One region of the Shewanella sp. 3_MG-2023 genome, then DNA from elsewhere that is predicted to be linked to it. Evidence: predicted binding sites of a transcription regulator. Region 1 holds the regulator's gene; each other region holds the start of a gene.
What was found. The regulator MetJ, encoded in region 1, represses methionine synthesis genes. The targets are predictions, from matches to a motif close to TAGACGTCTAGACGTCTA.

Region 1 (6,004 bases):
GCCCATCGTAATGCTCAAACAGCCAACATAAAGTACCTGAAAAAATACCGCCAACAGCTTCGATATTGTCGCCACTATTGCGTAAATCGTTTAGGGCATGCTGTACTGGTAAGCCAGCGCCGCAACTGGCATTGTAACGCCAAAATAAACGCCGGTTACTTAGCTGCTGCTTAAGCTCACGGTAAAAAGGTAACGGCCCTGAGCCTGCAAGTTTATTGGCGCTCACCATATGAATCCCTCGAGCGAAAAACTCTGGGTATTGTAAGGTTAAGCTGGCGCTAGCACTGATATCCAAGGCCACCAGCTCATCGCAGTCGAGCAGCTCAAGCTGCTCAAATAAACTAGGGTAGTCCCATGTTGTTGCTGTGGTATCAAAGTCATCTTGCCAGTTATTGGCATCTATTCCTTGCTGGCAAATGAGCGCCTCTTTTGAACTCACTAAACCCACAAGTTGCACATTGGCTTCTAGTTCACGGTTAAGCATGGTGGATGAGCGCTGAAATAAATCAATCCAGGCTTCACCAATATTACCGACCCCAAGCAATAATACCCCAATACGCAATCGCGGGCCTGCGCAGCGTCGGTGTACTTTTTGGGTGAGTAAATTAACCTGAGATTTAGGCACTAAGGTCACTAAACTCAAACCATCTTGATACAGGGGTTTGGCATCGCGACTTAATAATCGGGCAAAGCTGCGGCGGTAGTGCTCTGCATCAGCACTAACCAAAGCGACTAAACCTAAATCAGTATGAGCATGGATATCGCTAATTAATAGCTCATGACTATGTAGCTCCAGTAACGCTTGTACCTGCTTTTGGTTTTCAGCAGTGAATGCCAGTTCAACTTTATGATGGGCAGAGCACCAATATGCTAGCGGCGCAATACCGGCTTGCTCAAGTAATTTGAGTGTGGTTTGAATTAGCGCTTGCTGCTTAAAGCGAAACAGCACCACTTCATTTAAACTGGTAACCACTGGAGCGCTAGCTGACGAACTTTGGGGCGCAATAAGGGTAAAGTCAGTATGTGATGCGTAACTTGAGCGCACCGCGAGACTAACATTAGTATCAAATAAGGGCTGTAAAGTTCGGCTGTGCAGTACTGGCGAGCCGAGTTTAGCTAAACGATCGGCTTCAGCAAGTGACATGCTTTCAAGTAATTTGGCATCATTAATTTTATTCGGATCAGCGTTAAATACCCCTTCAACATCGGTCCAAATAGTCACTCGTTCAATGTCCGCTAAGCTGGCAATTAAGGTGGCGCTGTAATCTGAGCCATTGCGGCCAAGTAATAATGTATCCCCTTTACTGTTGGCGCAGATAAAGCCGGTGATCACTAAGCGTGTATTTGGATTAGCATCCAGCAGCTTTTGGACTTTTTCGCGGGACTCATCAAGACGAATATTCGGCACAGGCCCTTCATCAGCCACCAGCAGTGAGCAGGCATCAATATTCGCGGCAGCAACGCCAGACTCTCTTAATAAGGCTGCCATTAATCGTGCTGACCAACGCTCACCAAAGCTTAATACATGATTGAGCTGAAATTCATTGCGCTCTTCAAGGGACAATAAACTGACTAATTGCGATTTATCGGTTGATAGGCGCTCACGTAAATCGCGCGCTTGTTCGTTTGAGAGAAGTTGCTCAATCAGGTTTTGCTGATAGCTCACCAGTACTTGTAGCTCTTCTTGCCACAAGTCACCGTTTTCTCTTAAGGAGAGTAATTTATATAAAAAGTTAGTACTTTTACCCGCAGCTGAAACAACGACTAAATCATCACTGTTGCCATGAGTCAGTAAAATATGGGCAACGCGGCGATAGCAATCTGCATCAGCAAGACTTGAACCACCAAATTTATGTAAATGACTGCGGGCCATTTTTCACTCCTTAAACAACATATACCAGCCTGACTACATGAATATAGCCAAGGGAGATTAACTTAAAGCGCAGCGACAGCAGCTAAGCCTACTTCAATATCGGCAACCAAGTCTTCAGCATCTTCAATCCCGACAGATAGTCGCAGTAAAGTATCTTTAATGCCAGCTTCATACCGTGCTGCAGGCGCCATTGCTCTATGGGTCATGGTTGCAGGTACGGCAACTAAGCTTTCCACTCCGCCTAAGCTTTCAGCAACACTGAAAATAGACAGTGCATTTAAAAAGGCGACCACTTCTGCTTCACCACCTTTAAGTTCGAAACTTAACATAGCGCCGAAGCCTTGTTGTTGCTTAGCTGCAATATCGTGACCTGGGTGGTCTTTTAAGCCTGGATAATACACTTTTTCGACAAGATTGCTGGCCTGAAGTACGTCAATAACTTGCTCAGCATTTTTTTGATGCTCGCGAATACGTACAGCTAAAGTACGAATGCCACGTAAGGTTAGGTAACTATCAAAAGCCGAGCCTGTTAGCCCTAAGGTGTTTGACCACCAGTGTAGTAACTCACCCAGTTCAGGGTCTTTTGCCACCACAGCGCCACCTACAACGTCACTATGACCATTGATATATTTGGTGGTGGAATGCATGACGATATCAGCGCCTAGCTCTAATGGCTGTTGCAAAATTGGCGATAAAAAGGTGTTATCAACCACAACTAAGGCATCGACTTTATGGCTTTGCTCAGCAATAGCTTTGATATCAACAACACGTAATAATGGGTTTGACGGCGTTTCTAACCACACCATTTTAGGTTTCTGAGCAATCGCATCACTGAGTGCTTGCTCATCTGTTTGATCAATCACCAGTAATTTAAATTGGCCTTTGTTGGCAAGATTTGTGAACAAACGGTAACTACCGCCATAACAATCGTGAGGCACAATCAGTAAATCATCGGGGCCTAATAAACTAGTGACCAAGGTAATCGCAGCCATACCGGTACAAGTAACCACCCCAGTAGCGCCATGTTCAAGTTTGGCAATGGCTTCACCTAACACGCAGCGCGTCGGGTTTCCTGAACGACTATAATCAAACTCTCTAGGGTTTTTATGGCCATCAAAAGAATAGTTTGTTGATAGATAAATCGGCGGGACTACAGCGCCGTATTGGGTATCTGACTCGATACCTTGGCGTACTGCTAGCGTAGCTGCGCGATGTTTGCTCATTGTAAACTCCTAAAGAATACACACTAAAGAGATGTCTAGATGGCTAAATGTACCTAAGCTAAGTCACATCGTCAATACAAATCAGCCGTTTAGACGTCTAAACATAAAGAAATCTATTTCCATTCGTTATAGAATAACCGCAATAATTTGACTGTTATTATTTAGCGGTTAAAATCTGCCACGAATCTATCGTATAAAGGTGAGTTAATGACTGAATGGAATGGCGACTATATCAGCCCATATGCCGAACATGGCAAAAAAAATGAACAAGTTAAAAAAATCACGGTATCCATACCTTTAAAAGTTTTAAAAGTATTGACTGATGAACGTACCCGCCGCCAGGTTAATAACTTACGTCATGCAACCAATAGTGAACTACTGTGTGAAGCATTTTTGCATGCCTACACTGGACAACCACTGCCAAATGACGGTGACTTATCAAAAGAAGGGCCTGATAGCATCCCATCTGAAGCAAAAGCTTTGATGGATGCCATGGGAATTGAGTGGGAAGATCTTGATTAAGTCAAGCTAGCGACTAGCGCTGAAGTACTTGCGCTAAAGCATAAGCCTGCTCAATTAATCAAACACTGCTCGTCATTTAACGCATCGAGCTCTCAAGCTGAGAGTGAGTTGCAGTATTGCGCCTAAAGAGTCGACAATGGAATTTATCGATCCGCAGACCTTGATGCTTGCATCGGTTATCATTTTTCTAGGCGCATTAACCCAAGGCCTTATCGGTTTTGGGCTTGCGGTTGTTGCCAGTCCACTTCTCTATATCATCGACCCACAATTAGTCCCAGCCCCTGTGATTATGATGGGTTTTTCCATCGCCTTATTGACCTTATTGCGTGAACGTACTCAACTGGAGTTTAATGGGCTGCAATATGCGCTGCTGGGGCGAATACCTGGTGGCTTTATGGGCGCAGGTTTATTACTGTTTGCCCCCCAAGCAGTACTGGGGTTAGCCATTGCCTTTATTGTCGGCGCAGCGGTGTTGCTGAGTATTTTTAAGATCACAGCGCCAGTAAATCGGCTTTCGCTATTTATTGCAGGTGTCTTGTCGGGGGTATTTGGAAATATTGCCGCCATTGGTGGGCCACCATTAGCGATTTTATTAGCCGGTAAAGATGCGCCGCAGTTTAGAGCCGCGCTATCGATCTTTTTTGTTTTCAGCTCAATGATCGCACTGATTATTTTAATGCTTGCAGGCTTAGTGGAAGAAAAGCATCTGTGGTTGTCATTGATGCTATTGCCATCTGTCATACTCGGAAATATTGCCGCAGGAAAGCTAACCAATAAGGTTGATAAAAATAAGACTCGCATCGCCACTATGGTGTTATGTAGCTTAAGTGCATTATTGCTAACCCTTAAGTCGTTAATTGAATTATCAGCAGGCTAGTCGATCATCTTTTTGTGGCAGATATAAATGCAACAATGATGACAGCTAAAAATGATAACGCTTAAAAGTGATAAGAAGTTTGCAGCACAGCGCCAATGGCATCATCACCATAGCTGCCGCTCATATCCAGCTTAAAGGCTTGGCCGATGGCAAAGCCGGTGCCGAAAGAGTAAATATCTACGCTATTATCTTTTAAGTCATGGCGGTAGCCCATGCGTAAAAACAGCCAGTCAGTGGCTTTAACTTCACCGCCCACTCGCCAATACTGCACCGCATCAAACTCGCTAAAACGGCTTTGCTCCACCAGATCAATATCCGTGGTTAAGGTGACTCTGGACCAATCATAAGCAGCTCCCACTGTGACTAACGGCTCAATTTGGTATTCAAATGTCCGTCCTTGAGCTTCAACTGTGGTTATTTTTTTACTGAATAAATTACGAGCAGACAGCCCTAAGGTTAAGCTTTCTGTTGGCTCAATAGCCACCCCAAGATCAAGGTTAAATAAGCTGTCATCATTTCGATATTTATCATCATCAAAATCATCGACATCAAAGTTATTGGCACTGGCACTGTAATGATAGGTATCAATGCGTTGAAACTTAGGTGAAATCCCAACTTTTACAGGCATGTTAACTATAGATAGTGGAAAGCTTAACGCCACCCCAAAATCTGTGACTCCGGCGGCTAATACAATGCCTTGAGAGTCTAAGTCAGTGAGATCTGCAGGAGGGTTGGCGGGATCGAGATTAGTCAGCATATCAATATCACCTTGAGCAATATCAGCAACGCCCATAGCGTCAAGGTGACTTTTGGAAAATAGCGCCATTGGCACGGTTTGAGTTGGCATTACTAATGCTGCGCCAATTGCGGCTGATACCGAGGCGTTAGTGCCGCTGAGGGCATTTAAATTAATAACTAAATCATCACGAAAACCAGCAATATCATCAGTATCATTGCCGTTTATGGCCGTTTCTAAGTCATCAAAACTGTCTTGTAGTGAGTCAAACTTATCAAGCATATTGTCGCTATCATCCACTTCAGCAGCCACAACCGGTAACAGTAAGGAGAACTCATTGGTTTTTGGGGCGTAAATAGCCAGTAAAGCGGGATTAATAAAACTTGCGCCGATACGGCTTGATGAGGCTACACCTGTACCGCCCATGCTATCACTGCGAGCTTCAAAATAAAGCTGGCTAGCTTGCGAACTTATCGCAAACAGCAGTAAAAACAATAGTAGCGCTATTGATCTCATTATTCACCATTTTCATTTTTAATTATCTAATAAAGATAGTCGAAAAAATTAAAAATAGGCTTCAATCCCGTTAGACTTTTACGGCATAGATGAATTTAATCAGCCGTTTTTTAAATGTTATTTTATGAATCAGGTAGATAGCGCTTAAAATTTTCCATGGTGAATTGAATAAATTTTTTCAGCCTTTCTGGTTGGAATTTATCTTTATGGTAAAGCATATAAAAAGGCGTGTCGGGAATATGCCAATCATTAAACAC
Region 2 (6,004 bases), 110 kb from region 1:
AATTTACCAGAATTAATTTATAGAAAATTTTCTTACTGAATATAGGGAGCACATTGCTCCCTATATATTTACTTTAATATCTCCTCCACTGGCAAAGCTTATTGTTTTCATTACGTTAAGCTAATTCTGTGCAATTTTATGACATAAGCTCATAAATTAATTTTACACGATGAAATAATTGCCGAAACAAACAAAAAAACCAGTTACAACTAGCAACTGGCTTAATAACATCTCTAAATTATTTTAAAACGGGTAAATAACCTAAGTTAAGCGAACTCAAAATGGGCTTGATAAGTTTGTGCCCAACGCAGTAACTCGACCCGATTGCGAGATTGGGTTTTCCTAAAGATGGAAGAGATATGTGCCTTTACCGTGTGCTCACTAATGCAAAGCCTGTGGGCTATTTCTTTATTCCTTGCACCGCTTGAAACTAGCTGAATAATGGTTCTTTCACGATTAGTGAGCATTTGCAGCATTGCGATAGTATCTGGGGGGATTTCTGTATTAGCATCAAGTTTTTGTACTAGTCGGCGGAAAATTTTGCTAATTAGCGGTCGATCATACCAAAGCTCATCAGCTACCATTTTACGTAACCCGGTCAACATTAAATCCATACGTTGGTCGGCATAAAGTAAGCCTCTTACACCTAACAATAGTGCAGACTCCTGATCTAACGAGCCCCGTTCAACTTGATATAAAGCGACAGGGACATGATTAACTAGCCGTGATACCAACAGCGGAATGCCTTTGCTATCCAGCGCGGCCCCCTTTTGGGCGATCAAATAGAAACAATTAGTATTATGTTCTACTTCAAGTTCACTAGGGTGTTTCACTACCCTGGTTTTTAACCCTATCGACTCAGCTAAAATAGCCAAGTTGCAAGGCGCTGCAACCTGGTGTAAGAAGACTAATTCATCAATATTCGAATTCATCACTTTTCTCCCTGAAAAGTATTCTGTATCTCTCGGCTATACGAGTTTCTTCCTGAAACATTGATAACATAATAACAACATAATGCAATAATAGTACATTTTAACTAGCCCATAAGGCATTTTAACTAGTCTATAAAGTATTTCTGCAATACTTAAGTACTCATTAATAGATTAAGTGCTCGCAAACCAAGCCGTTACCAAAAATAAAACAAGTAAAAATAAACTTAACAGTCACAAGATCTATAAATGTAGCTGATTAAAGTGATGCTAACTGCTTATTATGTACCTTTGTGAGCAAGACTAATGCACTAATACCACCTATAAGTGCCATAAACATATCTGACTGTGTATCCCACACATAGCCTTGAGTGCCTAAAAACGCCTCCGCATTCTCACCTGTTGCAGCTGCAACCCACCACTCAATAAGTTCGTAAAAAGCAGAAAATGCCAATACAAAACAAACTGATAGAAACTGACACCAATAGCCCGGTTGTAAGACGTGATTTCTTAGCATCACCTCTCTTGCCAGTATGACCGGAATAAACCCCTGAGCAAGATGGCCGATTTTGTCATAATTATTACGTTCGCTACCCATCACATCAGCCAACCAATCAAACAGTGGTACTTCGGCATAGGTATATTTAGCTCCGACCATGAGCACGCAGCAATGTAACAAAATCAATAAGTAAGCTAAGGGTGTTAGGGGGAATTTATTACGGGTAAAAAATAAGATGGGTAAGGCGATTAATGCTGGCAGTGCTTCTAACCACCAAGTAAACATATCTTTAGGTGAACTCACCGACCAAACGAGCACGACAGCAAAAATAACCACCCATATAACTTTCTTATTCACTATACATTCCCTTTAGATGATATTGTTCTAAACCAAGATCACAGTCTTTAGCCATCTAGCCCTCTACAATGGCAATAAATAATGCTATTTTGGTTGCGCATTAATGTCAGCATAACATAAGCATAACTATTGATAAGAGGGTACCCACACCATGGCAAAACACTCGCTTGACAAGGATAAGATTAAAATCCTGCTGTTGGAGGGCGTCCACCAAACTGCAGTCGATGTACTTAAGCGTGCAGGTTATACCAATATTGAATATCACAAAGCTTCCCTTCCTGAAGACCAGTTGCTGCGCTCAATTAAAGATGCTCACTTTGTCGGCCTGCGCTCGCGCACCCAATTAACCGCTGAAGTGTTGAACCATGCTGAAAAACTAGTCGCGATTGGCTGTTTCTGTATTGGTACTAACCAAGTTGATATTGCCGCTGCTGAGAAGTTAGGCGTACCCGTTTTTAATGCGCCATTCTCAAACACTCGCAGTGTTGCTGAGCTAGTGTTAGGTGAGATCATCATGCTGATGCGCGGTATTCCTCAGCGTAACGCCCTTGCCCACCGTGGCGGTTGGTTAAAAAGTGCCAATGGTAGCTATGAAGTGCGCGGTAAAACCTTAGGGGTCATTGGTTACGGCCATATAGGTACTCAGCTGGGTATTTTGGCTGAAACCCTCGGTATGCGGGTGGTATTTTTCGATATTGAAGACAAGTTGCCACTGGGTAATGCCAGCCAAATCCATTCAATGGAAACACTATTGAATGAAGCAGACGTTATCAGCTTGCATGTACCAGAAACTGCGCAAACTAAAAATATGATTGGTGCGACAGAGTTTGAACAAATGCGTTCAAAAAGCTTTTTTATCAATGCATCACGGGGCACTGTGGTTGATATTGATGCGCTTTCTGATGCCCTAAAGTCAGGCCATATTGCAGGCGCTGCAATTGATGTATTCCCAGTTGAGCCTAAGTCAAATGATGACGAATTTATTAGCCCACTACGTGGACAAGATAACGTCATTATTACCCCGCATATTGGTGGTAGTACTGCTGAAGCTCAAGAAAATATCGGTATTGAAGTCGCGGGTAAGCTGGCTAAATATTCTGATAATGGCTCAACTGTGTCTGCGGTTAACTTCCCTGAAGTGTCATTGCCACAACATAAAGGCACCTCGCGCTTATTGCATGTTCACCACAACCGTCCAGGTGTGTTGATTAAAATTAACCAAGCGTTTTCAGAAAAAGGCATTAACATTGCTGCGCAATATCTACAAACGACTGCAGATATTGGTTACGTGGTCATGGAAGTCAATTCAAACCAAGCCGAACAAGCGCTGGGCGAGTTAAAAGCAATTGAAGGTACTATTCGTACCCGCGTATTGTTTTAATTCAAGCTAAGTCGGTGAACGATTTAACCTTAGGCTTATCACGCAGTTAAATTGTGAATTAAAGCTATCTTCAATTAATTGAAGATAGCTTTTTCTTTTGAGCCTCACTGAATTCCGTTACACTCAAAGCTTATCTTTGTTGCTCACCTTAGGGATCATTTTATGACACTCGCAACCACACAGCCAAACTGGGATTACTTAACTTCAACGCCCGACTTACTGGTTTCAAACTTAAGCCACTTAGGTTTAATTGAAGTGACCGGTGAGCAAGGTAAAACCTTTATTCACGGCCAAGTCACTACCGATATCGTATCGCTGACAGAAACTCAGTGGCGCTGGGGCGCACATTGCGATCCTAAGGGTAAGATGATTGCTAGCTTTAGAACCTACACAATTGCTGAAAGCCTTTTTATTTTAATGCCAGCATCAGTATTACCGCTAAGTTTGGCCTCATGGCAGAAATATGCGGTGTTCAGTAAAGCGGAATTAACTGATGTCACTGCTAAGCAAGTTATTTTAGGCTTTGCTGGTACGAAGGCTGCAGAGTTTATTGAGCAGCAATTTGGACGGATTGAACATGAAGTTACTCACGCTGAAGGCGCTATTATTTTAAAAGATGCTGAGCGCTTCATAGTGATTACATCAGCTGAAAAAGCGCAGCAATTAGTCACAGCTTCAAATCAACCACTATCTAGCCACCAAGCTTGGCAAGCATTAGAAATTCAAGCCGGTTACGCCAATATTGACGACAACCACAGCAGTGAGTTTGTACCACAAATGTGTAATATACAGGCGGTAAACGGTATTAGTTTTGAAAAAGGCTGCTACATGGGCCAAGAAACCATTGCCAGAATGAAGTACCGCGGTGGTAATAAACGCGCCCTGTATATTCTATCCGGTAGTGCCTCTGAAACTGTCAGCAGTGAAACTCAAATTGAAATTGCCTCAGAAGATGGCTTTCTTCGAGCGGGTAAAGTTATCGAAGCGGTTGAATTTAATGGCCAAGTGCTATTAACCGCAGTATTGGCTAACGATACGCCAAATGATGCAAAACTAAGAGTAAAAAATGACAACCAAAGTGAGCTAGTGGTGAAGCCGCTACCTTATTCGTTAGAAGATTAACTTAAACGGTTATATGGGTTAAAGCCAACAAAGGCTGCTAACCGTAACATTAAATAAAGGCTGATGGATGAGGTTACTTCTCATTCTTCAGCCTTTTTTATTATTTCAAAATCAACATATAAACGGGTTATTTCAATGAAAAGTCGATCTAAGTAATTTTATTTGTCGTATGATGATGTAATTACAAGTAATACCAGAGACGCTAATGACAGCAGTGATCACCCAACTATCGCAAGTATCCAAAGGCTTTAACGATGGCGATAGACTCCATCAGGTGCTTAACTGTGTCGATTTATCCCTGCATCGTGGTGATACCATTGCGCTAACCGGCCCCAGCGGCACGGGCAAAAGCACCCTACTTAATATCATTGCCGGTTTTGAGAAAATTGATTCTGGTCAGTTACAACTCATGAACCAACAAGCAGCGCAGTGGCAAGATAGTCAATGGAGCCAGTTTAGGCGCGCCCAACTTGGTATTGTCTTCCAACAATTCAACTTACTCACCCCGCTTAATGTTATCGATAATATCCGTTTTGTATTACAGCTTAATAATCAAAAGTGGAGTGATTGGGGCGATGAGCTTATTACGCAGCTTGGGATTAGTGACATTTTTACAAGACCTGTTGAAACCTTATCGGGTGGTCAGCAGCAACGCGTTGCCATTGCCAGAGCGTTAATCCACAAACCGGCATTATTACTAGCAGACGAGCCAACCGGTAATTTAGATGAAGCTGCAGGTCAGCAAGTAATGGAGCTAATGTGCCAGCTTACCATGGCTGCAAATACCACGGTGTTGATGGTAACCCACAGTGAAACCTGTGCGGGCTATATGAAACGCAGGTGGCATTTAGAAAAAGGCCATATTCATGAGTAATCAGGCTCAAGACATCACTGTCAAACAATGGCTGTTGTCACTAAAAATCTTCTTTGCCCACTACCGCCATTCGCCATTACAAGCTGGTGCCATTCTTCTCGGTATCCTCCTCGCAGTCACCTTGCTAATAGGCGTCAAGTCTACCAATGAAAATGCAGTAAGAAGTTACAGCGAAGCCACCGAACTATTAAGTCAACGGGCAAGCTTGTTGATCACCCCAGCCGCAGGGCAACAACTCATTAATGAGCAGGTCTATTTCCGATTGCGTCAAAGCGGGATCAGTAATGCTTTAGCTGTGATTAATGGCCTTGCAGTCGACGATAAAGGGCGGCGCTGGCAAATTCAAGGCAGCGATTTATTTGCTGCAGTTAACTTACAAAACCATTCATCTGAAGCTCAAACGAATACCAACAGCAAAACGCCCATTAATATTCCACTGGATAAGCTATTAGCAGGCAGCAATGTGTTGTTAATGAGCCAATCCCTAGCGGATAACATAGCAAAAGACGGGTGGTTTTATTTACAAAACCCACAAGATAAAGCCGCTAACACTATCAAGCTCGAAGTGATCAGTGTCGATGATGATTATGGCTTAGGTAATGCCATTGTCGCTGATATCTCTTTAGCGCAAATCCTATTAGACCAACCCAATAAGCTGTCTTATATTGCTTTGTTTGATCCTGCTGAGCCACTGATTGAGCAAATCAATAGTCAAAATCTATTACAGCAACAGGCGAGTATTACAGAACAAGATCAAGGCCAGGCGCTACAAGAGCTTACCCGTAGTTTTCACTTAAACCTTAACGCCATGAGTATGCTGGCTTTTGTGGTAGGGCTATTTA
Region 3 (6,004 bases), on a different contig from region 1:
CCTCAATTGAACAGATACAAATTGAACTTATGCGCGAGGTTAAAAGTCGACAAAACCTAATGCTATTATAGTCATAATAAAGCTCATTGCTGGTTATCATTAAAGCAAAAGTAGTAAAAAATTAGGCAAGTTTAAGTGATGACTGTGCCTTTGTTTGAAATGCGTTGATGAGATAACTGAGGGCCTTTAGCGCCGCAAGTCGGTGTTGGTAAATGCTTCGACTTAGCAAGCACCTTGCTGACTTATAGGCTAACACTTGACCTTTAACCATTACTGCTAATTTACAGTTATCCCCCCATATTTAATTCAACAATAACTGATATTATTGGTTTTTTTCAATATTTAATTGTGGTTTATGTGATTTTTTAGAGTCAATATAAGCGCTTATGGCTAAGCCATTTGTTACTGGCGCTTGACGCTGAAAGCTTGCCTTATGGCGGCTATTAACACCATAGGGCAAGATTTTATCGCTGAGGACTATTTATTTAGCACAAATTGATCAATTTGATTTTGGGCTAAGGCTTGATCCATGGTGCCCTTTAGCAGTTTGTACATCAAAATCGAGGCATCAATCTCAGTTTTACGGTTAGTTAAACTTTCAATATTCAGCCCTAATGGAATATTAAGCGGTATAACCGCGGCTAAAATTTTCAGCAGGTTACTGTGATTAATCTTAATTGACTCATACAGAGGATCTTCTGCCGACAAAATACGCTGGCTGGTAGCTTCGGGTACCGACACACCTAACCAGTTGATAAATTCCAGAGTTTTAGCACTGCCGCAAGGTGAAAATGTCAGGATGATGCGATTAGGCTTGATATTGTTTAACGCACATTCTTTGGCGTAGCTGGTTAACATATCAATGGTTGCTTGGGCGTTATACACCGCCTGAGTGATGTAGTATTCACAGCCTTGGTTTGATTTACCTAACAGGCGAATATGTTCATTTTTTTTACTTAAATGGCGCTCTGCAATGGCCACGCCACCAAGGTAGAATGCTTGAGAGTGCGCCGCTAATACGCGGTAAGCGTCATTTAATGGTAATGAACTTGCAACCTGAGTCGATGGGGATCCCACTAATACCAAGTCTCTGACATTATTTTGATACCAAGCGCGGGACAACCACTCACTAAAGCCCTGTTCATCAAGACCGGCAACGCTCTTATAAGCAATAACTGGCTTGCCTGACTTTTGATTGATTAGCTGAGCGTAAGTACCAGAGTCATGAGTGGCTTTAAAGGGAAAAGGCCTTGGGGTATCAATGCGGCTGGTTTCATCCTGAATATCGTAGATGATCAAACCATCAAAGTTTATCTCATCAAGGCGAGCTAACAATTTATCAGCGATAATACTGACCGATTCAAAATCAGTATCGATTTTTGGTGGGGTTGTACCAATAAAATAGATCCCACGGTGATGATCGGATGAACGCTGTTTTAATGATTTTTTCATGTTTAGCCGTCTAGATGGATGTTATCTCCATTGTGTCTTAAATTTTGACCCTTGTTAAGGCCGAAAAAGGGTATTTTTTGAAATAATTAATAACCACTTAAATTAGTCGGCGATAAGTTTTAACTCAGATGATTTTATCTGTCTGTGGGTTTGAATATAGAGCAAGCAGAATCACATTTTCCCTATTAGTTGTGGTTAATGTACTTGGCTGAGGAGGTGACTTTATTGAGTTATCGCTGCGCCGTTTAATGCCGCAATTCTGGCATCGGTTGATAAATTGATGAATTTAGGTGCGGCAGTAACCGCTAGAATGGCAAGAATAATGATAACGACTACGAGCTCAATTAAGGTAAAACCCTTATTATGGTTAAGCGCCATGGCTCAAAAATCCATTTATTCAGTTTATTATTTGGCAGCGATGTTATTTCAAATGGGCTGCTACCCCTACTTATCTACTTGAATAAAAGGTTTTTTATTTATAAGAGTTTAGTATTTTTGACCTCCCTTTAATTAGCCTGTGACATAGTGTCGCAGTTTGTTGGTTTTAAGTTGAAACCTGTTCTGGTTAATTTATAAATGTCCGCACAAATATTATAGGTTTGTCATAGGACTGTTTATGTACCACTCTAAATTGATGATTTCTATCGCTGTCGCTTTAGGTTTTTTACCCACCTCCTTCGTTCAAGCCACTGAGGCTAATCCCACAGACACTCAGGCTGTTGAAACCACCCAAGAAAAAAAACACAAGCAGCACTGCGATAATAAAAGCTGTGATGACTACCTTGTGGTGACAGGGGAGTTAATGCGCGATCCTGCCAAAGTTGTCACCGATCCCAAAAAGCCCAGATTACCGCTGCCCGCTTATGACGGTGCAGGTTACTTAAAAACCATCCCCGGTTTTAGTATCGCCAGAAAAGGCGGCGCAGGTGGCGACCCTTCTTTAAGAGGCATGGGCGGTTCACGCATCAGTATTGTTGATGATGGCCAGCATGTTTATGGCACCTGTGGCGGACGTATGGATCCGCCAACAGCTTATATTTATCCAGAAGCCTATGATGCCATTACAGTGATTAAAGGCCCACAAACAGTAAAATATGGCCCAGTAGGTTCCGCAGGGACGGTATTATTTGAAAAAGATCGCCATAGCTTTAGTGAGAAAAGCCTTGAAGGTCGCGCCAGCGTAACCGGTGGCAGTTTTGGCCGTGAAGATTACTTAGTCGAAATAAAAGCAGGTACTGAAACCCATTACATTGATTTTGATGCTAATAAGTCTAAAAGCGATCATTATCAAGACGGTGATGGTACCACCATTCAATCCCTTTATGACCGTAATAATTACAATTTTGCTTTAGGTTGGACCCCCGACGAGTCAACCGTGGTTGAGCTTGCTTATGGCAGCTCAAGCGGTGAGGCTGAGTACGCTGACAGAACCAATAAAGCTCGTGTGATCGATAATGAAAATGTCACCTTTCTGCTGCAAAAGGATGTTGATTTTTACTGGCTGAATAATATTGATTTTCAGTTATATAGTAATGAAAACGATCACGTTATGGATCAGTTTGACCGCGGCGTAAATGCAGGCACTAATGTCAGACGAAAAACCGCAGGTGGTCATTTATGGTTTGATATTTCAGCCAATGAAAAATGGGAAACCATTGTCGGGCTTGACTATATGGACAGTAAGCACAAAGGACGCAGCATCAATCAAGCAGAAGATAATGGCCTAGATGATTTATTAGCAAAACCCTTTATGCAGGACATGGCTTATATCAATACCGGCTTATTTGTTGAATCAAGTTATCAGCTTAACCAAGGTAAAATCTTGACGGGGCTAAGAATGGATCAATGGCAAACCAGTTTATATGTGGCCCAGCAAGGCAGCCGTGATGATGACTTATTCAGTGGCTTTGTTCGCTACGAGTTTGAGACTGATAAAAGCCAATATTATATTGGCGGCGGCCATGCCCAACGTATTCCTGACTATTGGGAGTTCATGAAGGCAGACAATAATGATTTGTCACTTAAGGCATTTGATTTAGATGCTGAAAAAACCACCCAGCTTGATGTTGGCTGGATTTATCAAGACGATATTAAAATATCCACGGCGTTTTATTACGGCAAAGTGGCAGACTACATCTTAATTGATGCTAATACTGCCAAGACCGCAGCTTACAATATTGATGCAACGATTTGGGGCGGCGAATTAGGCCTGCTATATCCATTTACTGATCAATGGTCGGCGCAAACCACCGTCAGTTATAGCCATGGTGAGAATGACACTGACAATACACCACTAGGGCAAATATCCCCTTTAGAGGGTCGTATTTCAGTGAATTATGAAGCTGAAAATTGGACCGCTGGGTTATTTTGGCGGATGGTTGCGGCGCAAGATAGAGTCGCAATTGGTCAAGGTAATATCTCAGGACAAGATCTGGCTGAAAGCAGTGGTTTTGGCACATTGGCCATCAATGGCTCTTGGAAGCATGATGATATTTTAGTGAGTTTTGGTATTGAGAACTTATTTGATATTACCTATGCCGAACATGTTAGTCGCTCTGGAGCGGGTAATGACATTCCTGGTAGTTCACCACTATTTCAAGTTAATGAGCCGGGTCGAACCGCTTGGGTAAAACTTGATTACAATTTTTAATAAAAACCGGCAGGCTTGTTACATTTAATAAGCCTGCATCATTGCCCACTTTGGGTGAAACCTCTGCTTTAATGCCTGATACAGCCGCCGACAAACTTGTCCCTAGCTGCAATACATTGCTTTTATTCACATAACCTATGTAAAGCTATGCAAAGTTACCCTTTGGCAGTTTTCTTTATAAAGTGATCTAATTAAAATCAATCACGTAACATCTAAATAATATTAAATCATATTAAATAATAATAAACGAAAATGGATTTCCAGTTAATGAAAACACGCTATACGCTAGTGGCGGTTGCAACTTCGCTATTCATTTTATCTGCCTGCAGCAGTTCATCCTATCTTGACGAGTCTTTGGTTAAACCTGAGCTGCCTGCGTCGTGGCATACCGACGCCAAATCATTAAAAGACAATCAAAGTTGGGTAACACCAATCGCTACCGATCAGTTATTAGAACTTATCAGTATTGGCCTGAACACCAACCAGCAGTTAATTCAGTTAGCTCTTGAAGTCGAGGTTAACAAGCAGCAGCTTAATGTCAGTGATGCCAGCTTTTGGCCAGAGTTAAGCTTATCGGCTAATAGTGCTAGAGGGGGAAATAGTGATGCAACGTCTAGCTCCAATAGTCTTAGTCTTGATGTTAGCTATGAGCTAGATATTTGGGGCAAGTTATCCGATAGCGCTAAAGCCTCAAAACTGAATTTACTCACTGCTGAGGCCAATTATCAGCAAGCAAGGGATGCACTGGTTGCTGATGTGGTGATTGCCTACTACAAGGTAGTGACCTCAACAGAGCTCGTTAAGCTATTTGAGCGTCGCACCGAAAATGCCAAACTTAATTTTGACATCATTGAGTCGGGTTACCTGCAAGGGTTAAACACCGCGCTGGATGTGTTTTTAACTCAAAATGAGTTTCACAGTGAAAACTCAAACCTGTTGGCACAGCGCAGTCAGCGCAATAAAGATATTAGAACCTTAGAGCGCTTATTAGGCGGCTATCCAGCAGGTAAATTACTGATAGATGAAACACTGCCGCTATTGCCACAAGGGATTAAAATTGGCGTCCCCAGCGAGCTCGTTAAACGTAAACCACAACTGCAAGCCGCTTGGTATCAGTTGCTCGCTCAAGATGCCGTCGTGGCCTTTACTCAAAAGCAGCGTTATCCAGCCTTACGTTTAGGGGCTGATATTGGCACCGCCAGTAATGATATTGCTAACTTATTAAGTGGTGATTACAGTTCATGGTCAGTATTTGCCGGTATTACCGCACCGATTTTTAACGCCGGTCGCTTAAAGTCACAAACCGAGCAGCAAAAGCTGAAATTAAAGCAGCAAGAGCAGCAGTATTTAAATACTTTGTTTAGTGCCTTTGAGCTAGTTGAAAACAACCTTGATCTTGATGCCAGTTTGCAGCAGCAATATCGCTCAACTTTACAAGCGCAAGACAATGCCCTCCAAGCTGAAACCCTATCATTTGAGCAATACCAAATCGGCCTTGTCAGCTATACCACAGTACTGGATGCCCAAAATCGTGCCTTTGTGGCCCAAAGTTCGGTTATCAGCTTAAAAAACCAAATCATTGCCAACCGTATCGGATTACACCTTGCTTTAGGTGGCGATTTAGATGCCAGTGTGACAGAAGAAGAAAAATATGATGAATAAGAAATACCTGATCCCAGTAAGCATTGTTGCGGTTGCGGTTGCCACTATTATGGTGATTACCTCAAACCCACCTACCACTAAGCGTGGCAAACCGATGGCTGTAGCTGCCATGTCGGTTGAAACTCAGGTGCTTAAGCCACAAGATTATCAAATTCAGGTGAGCAGTTTTGGGGTGGTAAAACCGCGCACCCAAAGCTCGTTAGTGACGCAGGCTTCAGGTCAAATTCTATCTATTAGCCC
Region 4 (6,004 bases), on a different contig from region 1:
CCCAACCATTCCAATCCACATAGCTAAGATTTTGATCAATTGGGTTAGCGTCATTACCATAGTTTTCGCTTGAAAAATCCCAACCACCTGCAACTACCGCTGTAGGGAAGCCGCTATATTCAATAGCGCCATTTTCTAAGGCTTCTAAATAACTGCCAGCCGGTGGAGGCGTTTCAGGGTCATTATTTTCGCCATAAACACCTGAACCACCAAATATTGGTAAAGTGTAATCAATACCGGTAGAAATGATTGCAACGCTAACACCAGCACCAGCCGATTCATTGCCAGTATATGGAGAAAGTAAGGTCACATCTTCCTCAGCCATTACTGTAGCATTTTGCTGAACAGACTGAGTCGCTTCAGTTTGCTTAACGCTGCTAGTATTGCTGGCACTGAAAATACGTTGCACTGCATCAAGCGCCTTAACTTGAGCAACTGAGCCGCTTTGCAGTTCAACATTGATTATATTCGCTACTAACCCTGAACGCGCTGTTAATATTGCCTGCGGATCAATGGCTTTAATTTGGTTGAATACTTGATCTTGTAATTTGCTAACTTCAGCAAGGCGTTGCGTGTAATCGCGTTTATCACCTTGGCGCTCGATAGCTGCGGCATTTGTTAAATATAGAGTATAGGTCGCGCGTTCTTGCTGCTGAGCGCTACCATATGCTGATACTGATTCGGTCTGAGCATTCGCATGTAGAGCACCCGACAGAATGGCGGTTGAGACGCATAATGCGAGCGTGCATTTATTAAATTTCATTTCCATTCCTTCACGTTATTTTTTGTTATTCGGCCTTTTTCAGGCTCTAACCAATTAATAACGTGCAAGGAACATTGTCACAACAACCTCAGATTCATTTAATACTCATATTTATATCTGCGCTTGTCTAGCTTATATCTTTTAATTATCTTTTTTATTTAAATACAGACAGTTAACTACGCAAAACATAACACTAACAACACTAGTTAGAGGCGATAACCAACAACATCGGCCTCGTTAGCAACCTTTAATGTTAACAATAAAGACTGTTCATCAGCGCTTGATAAACCAAAAAACTTGCGCACTGTATTCGCTGGAAATGACATCACAGTTTGTATCTCGCCAGCAGCGTTGATTCGTTGGATCAGGTCTTGTTTTACTGTGCGTTCGACGAAATATACAAAGCCATCTTCATAGTAAAATGAGCCAAAATCATATTTAGCTAAACGATCGGTAATCTGGCTAACTTCATTAGTATTGGCATCAAAACGCCAAATACCATTTAAATTAAACTTCGACATATACAGTATATCTGGGGACTCACCTTCAACAGCATAATTCCCTTGGCCAAACTTAATTGGCTGTAATTTATCATCAAGTGAATAACGATAAATGCCACTACTCTCATTTTCAGTGCCTTTAAAATAGATAGCCTTGCCATCTTTAGACCAACTGATGTTTTCGGCTGCAAGATCGCCAATATCAACTCTTTCAAATAGTTCCGACTGAATATTACCTAAATATAAGGTTTGTTTATCATTACGGTTGATGGTGACGGCAAACATCTCACTGGTGGGCGATACCCCCACGACCCCTGCATTCCCCATGCTTTTAGTCAGGTTTTTACTAGTGACTTGGTTATTTTTCCAGGTGGACCACAATTTTGAACGATTTGACAAAAATAAAATATCACCAGTCTTTTTTGAATAACGGGCATACATGTCTCGTGAAGATGAGGAGATTTTTCGCAGTACTTTTTGGTTTTGATAGCTCAGTTGTGCAATATACTCTTTTGAAATGTGCTCGCTAATAAATAGCGTCTCGGTCACATCGGAATAAGTGACGCTACTGATTAAGCCAGTAAATGGAATGGTATGCTGAACATTACCTAACAGATCAATTTTAGAAATCACTAAATTTGATCCTTCAATATGATTCACATAAAAGCTGTCATTTTGATAACTAAAGTCATAGTCAATAATACTGACACTATTCGCTATTAAATCAACAACATCACTTTCACCACGTTTTAATAGCAGGCTCATTTGAAGTGATGAACTTTTTTCTCTGATAAACGCAATTTCATCATTATTGGTCAATTGATGAGGCGAAAAGTCTACCTCGTTTTTACCGGGCTTGGTTAATTGTGTACTTTGCTTTGTCGACATCGAATATGAAAACAAAGCCACTCTATCAGTTAATTGCTTCGCAAAAATAAGTGTATCTTCATCATTTTTTGACCAGCTCAGTACTCGTTTAAATGGCAAATAAAAGCAGCCCTCAGTCACAAGATCATCGGTATTTTGCTGTAAATGCCTTACTCTTACTTGGCAAACACCACTAGCTAAAACTCGCACGTAAGCCAGTTTTTGATCGGACGGCGACCAAGCGGGAGAAGCTTCTTCACTATCGACAAACGAAATTAATTTCAGTGGCGAGTCATTGTTATTAAGCTCTTTAATATAAATTTTGCCCGGTTGCTGACCATTACGCCATTGCATCGCAAGGTATTTGCCATCATTGGACACGGCAATATGCTCTTCAACCCCTTCAAAATTGGTCACTTTACTTTTTATTGGTGACGCCAAAGCGGCTGCGGCTTCAGGCTCTGTAAAAGATTTGATAAATTGATAAGCGGAATAACTGAGTAGTATCACAAATGCGAGCACAAAAACTGCCAACACGGTATGTTTACGGCCTGCCTTTTTGTGAGTGATATCTGAAAGACTCGTCTCCTCATTAGCTGAAGAAATTAATGAAATCGGTAACACTAATTGGTAACCAAGTTTTGGTAATGTCAGCAGTAAATCAGCTTCAATATGTAAATCTTTAAAGGATTTTCGTATTAGCCATACTGAATTAGTGAAACCTTTTTCACCAACAGCTTGGTTACCATCCCAGATGGTATCAATTGCTGTTTGGCGAGAAACAATATGATCTGGACTATCAATAAACAGTTTCAGCAACTCAAACACTTTAGCCGACAACTTAATTGTCTTATCACCACAGCTTAAGGTCATTATGCTGCAATCTAACGTACACGGCCCTATTTGATACTGAAGTAATGCCATCAAGTCTCACCTAGTAATTTGTTATTATTATTATTTTCACTAGTCATCATAAATATAAATCAAATAAAAACCATTCTACGCACAAGTTGTTTGATACAAAATTAATTAAGCCACTGTTAATATAGGAATTAACCAGTGTTACAACTTGTATCGAAATATAAACAGTCACTTTATATAAATAAATATTATGAGTTATAGCTTGGTAGTATACAAAATAGCGTACCAGCTAACAATTACGTTTACATTTATTTAACAAGAGATTTGTGTTGATATTAGCGCTTTTTTTAGTGATAAATGCTAAAGGCACAGCAGCATTATTTAAAATACAACTTACTTGTCTGATTTTATTCAATAAAGACACGAGGTTAACCACAGTATTTTTTCAGAGCTTAGCCTCTCTTAAGGCTTATCAAACTCTGTATAGGTACAATAAAGTGGAATCTTGCTGGTTTACATAAGGCTTAATGACCATATTTCTAGTAAGTCAATAAGGGGGCCTCTATTGATAAGCCCAAATCCACTGGCTAAATAAATTGTTTAATTTAGCATACAGCCTTAAAAAATATCACCACAAAAAACACATTAAACTAATACAATCATAAAGATAAGCACAACTAATTCCTAAACAAGCTTTTAGGTTGAATTTAATTATTTGCGGCATTGCACAATTTTTGACTTATTATCGTATTGGGGGGTGTTATCATTTTTAAATTCGACTAAAATAGACGTCTAGATGTAGATACCTCTACACGTTCAAATTCAAAAAGACGAGATTTCCCATTATGGCAAACCACTTGTTCACCTCTGAGTCGGTCTCAGAAGGTCATCCAGATAAAATCGCTGATCAGATTTCTGATGCAGTATTAGACGCAATTTTAGAGCAAGACCCTAAAGCGCGTGTTGCTTGTGAAACTTACGTAAAAACAGGCATGGTATTAGTCGGTGGTGAAGTCACAACTTCTGCATGGGTTGATATCGAAGAAATCACGCGTAAAACAGTGCGTGAAATTGGTTACACTCATTCTGATATGGGTTTTGATGCTGATTCTTGCGCCATTTTAAATGCCATTGGTAAGCAGTCTCCTGATATCAACCAAGGTGTTGACCGCAGTGATCCTGCAGAACAAGGCGCTGGTGACCAAGGTTTAATGTTTGGTTATGCCAGCAACGAAACTGACGTATTAATGCCTGCTCCTATTACTTACGCTCACAAACTTGTGAAACGTCAATCTGAAGTACGTAAAGATGGCACCTTACCTTGGCTTCGCCCAGATGCAAAAAGCCAAGTTACCTTTGCTTATGATGAAGGTAAAATTGTTGGTATCGATGCAATCGTTCTATCAACTCAACATCGTGAAGATGTTAGTCAGGAAGACTTAATCGAAGGCGTAATGGAAACCATCATTAAGCCAGTTTTACCATCACAGTGGTTAAACAAAGATACTAAGTACTTCATCAACCCAACTGGCCGTTTTGTTATTGGTGGCCCTGTAGGTGACTGTGGTTTAACCGGTCGTAAAATCATCGTTGATACCTATGGCGGCATGGCGCGTCATGGTGGTGGTGCTTTCTCAGGTAAAGACCCATCAAAAGTTGACCGTAGTGCTGCATACGCAGCACGTTATGTAGCGAAGAACATCGTCGCTGCAGGTCTTGCAGATCGTTGTGAAATCCAAGTTTCTTATGCAATCGGTGTAGCAGAGCCTACCTCAATTAGCATCGAAACATTTGGTACCGGTAAAGTATCAGAAGAAGTATTAATTAAGTTAGTTCGTCAACACTTCGAACTGCGCCCTTACGGCCTAACAGCGATGTTGGATTTGGCTCGTCCAATTTACCAACAAACTGCTGCTTATGGTCACTTCGGCCGTAACGAATTCCCATGGGAAGCGACTGATAAAGCTGAAATCTTACGTGCTGATGCCGGTCTATAATTAGCCCTCATTACAGTATGTAAAACTAAAAAAACCGTCAATTGACGGTTTTTTTATATCTATAATTTGCTGATTGATTCAACTTGGACTATTTCGCTATAGTTTTATTTCGCTACAGTTCTGCAGAGCACATAAACTGTCACTACTTACGAGTAAGCTTAACCTTCTCTCTGGTTAAGCAGTAATCACTGCCGGCCATTCTTCCTATGGCATCTAATTTGTCACTATCGATTCTAAAATCCTCAATGATGTCATCTTTAACATGAATAGCGACGACATTACCTAATATTAAATGGCCAGATAACGGTTCATTGCCCAAATCAATAATCTGATTAAGCTGGCACTCAAAGCTAATTAGCGCTTGCTTAACGAGACTCGGCTTAACTATAGATGCTGGGGCTTTTTCAATGTTGGCATACTCAAATTCATCTATATCCGCAGGAATATGATGGCAAGTTTCATTCATCACCGCTAAATCAGGATAGCTCACTGTATTGATGACAAATTCACCCTGTTGGCGAATATTAGTTAACGTATCCTTTTCCTGACCATCATCCATGCCCATAGGGTTGAAACACAGCACTGGCGGGTTAGCGCTGGCCACAGTAAAAAACGAAAAAGGTGCTAAATTGGCCACCCCATCAACAGAAATAGTGGAAACCCATGCGATGGGTCTAGGCGTTACTCCACCAATCAATAACTTATATATTTGTTGCTTACTTAACTGTTGTGGCGACAATAACATTAGGCTCTCGCAAATATTCTTAATAGGGTAAATCACATTCAACTTTAACAGTACTATGTCAGGTATGTACGCTGTATAGGTTTTAAAAATATGTTAACCCAACACATTTTGATCGGTTAAAGATGAAACTCCTTTGCAAGATATCAAACCGCTGTTCAGAATGACAATTGCTCAATTCTAACAAGGGAGTAATGAAGCGAGTCTTTTCTATCTAAGCCATCAATTAAACATTAAAATTGTGCCATCCAATAACAAAAGAATGAGCTTTCAC

Region 2: a site for MetJ is predicted at 1,834-1,851, ahead of serA (phosphoglycerate dehydrogenase). Genes of this name have one in related genera too.
Region 3: a site for MetJ is predicted at 1,456-1,473, ahead of Q4591_RS02040 (methylenetetrahydrofolate reductase). Genes of this name have one in related genera too.
Region 4: a site for MetJ is predicted at 3,777-3,794, ahead of metK (methionine adenosyltransferase). Genes of this name have one in related genera too.

What each region holds. Positions count from the first base shown of each region.
Region 1 covers NZ_JAUOSH010000005.1:169,733-175,736, forward strand. The annotation lists gene Q4591_RS04680 (bifunctional aspartate kinase/homoserine dehydrogenase II) at 1-1,873, opposite strand, end outside; gene metB (cystathionine gamma-synthase) at 1,936-3,096, opposite strand; gene metJ (met regulon transcriptional regulator MetJ) at 3,304-3,618, shown strand; gene Q4591_RS04695 (sulfite exporter TauE/SafE family protein) at 3,755-4,495, shown strand; gene Q4591_RS04700 (conjugal transfer protein TraF) at 4,557-5,747, opposite strand; gene Q4591_RS04705 (LysR family transcriptional regulator) at 5,870-6,004, opposite strand, start outside.
Region 2 covers NZ_JAUOSH010000005.1:55,805-61,808, forward strand. The annotation lists gene Q4591_RS04210 (curlin) at 1-16, shown strand, start outside; gene Q4591_RS04215 (response regulator transcription factor) at 267-932, opposite strand; gene Q4591_RS04220 (DUF2238 domain-containing protein) at 1,189-1,785, opposite strand; gene serA (phosphoglycerate dehydrogenase) at 1,937-3,166, shown strand; gene ygfZ (tRNA-modifying protein YgfZ) at 3,329-4,288, shown strand; gene Q4591_RS04235 (ABC transporter ATP-binding protein) at 4,494-5,162, shown strand; gene Q4591_RS04240 (ABC transporter permease) at 5,155-6,004, shown strand, end outside.
Region 3 covers NZ_JAUOSH010000002.1:184,212-190,215, reverse strand. The annotation lists gene Q4591_RS02040 (methylenetetrahydrofolate reductase) at 478-1,452, opposite strand; partial or broken gene Q4591_RS02035 (type IV pilin protein) at 1,693-1,830, opposite strand; gene Q4591_RS02030 (TonB-dependent copper receptor) at 2,069-4,102, shown strand; gene Q4591_RS02025 (TolC family protein) at 4,370-5,764, shown strand; gene Q4591_RS02020 (efflux RND transporter periplasmic adaptor subunit) at 5,754-6,004, shown strand, end outside.
Region 4 covers NZ_JAUOSH010000013.1:42,031-48,034, forward strand. The annotation lists gene Q4591_RS09310 (S8 family serine peptidase) at 1-763, opposite strand, end outside; gene Q4591_RS09315 (winged helix-turn-helix domain-containing protein) at 970-3,054, opposite strand; gene metK (methionine adenosyltransferase) at 3,837-4,988, shown strand; gene Q4591_RS09325 (flavin reductase family protein) at 5,131-5,733, opposite strand.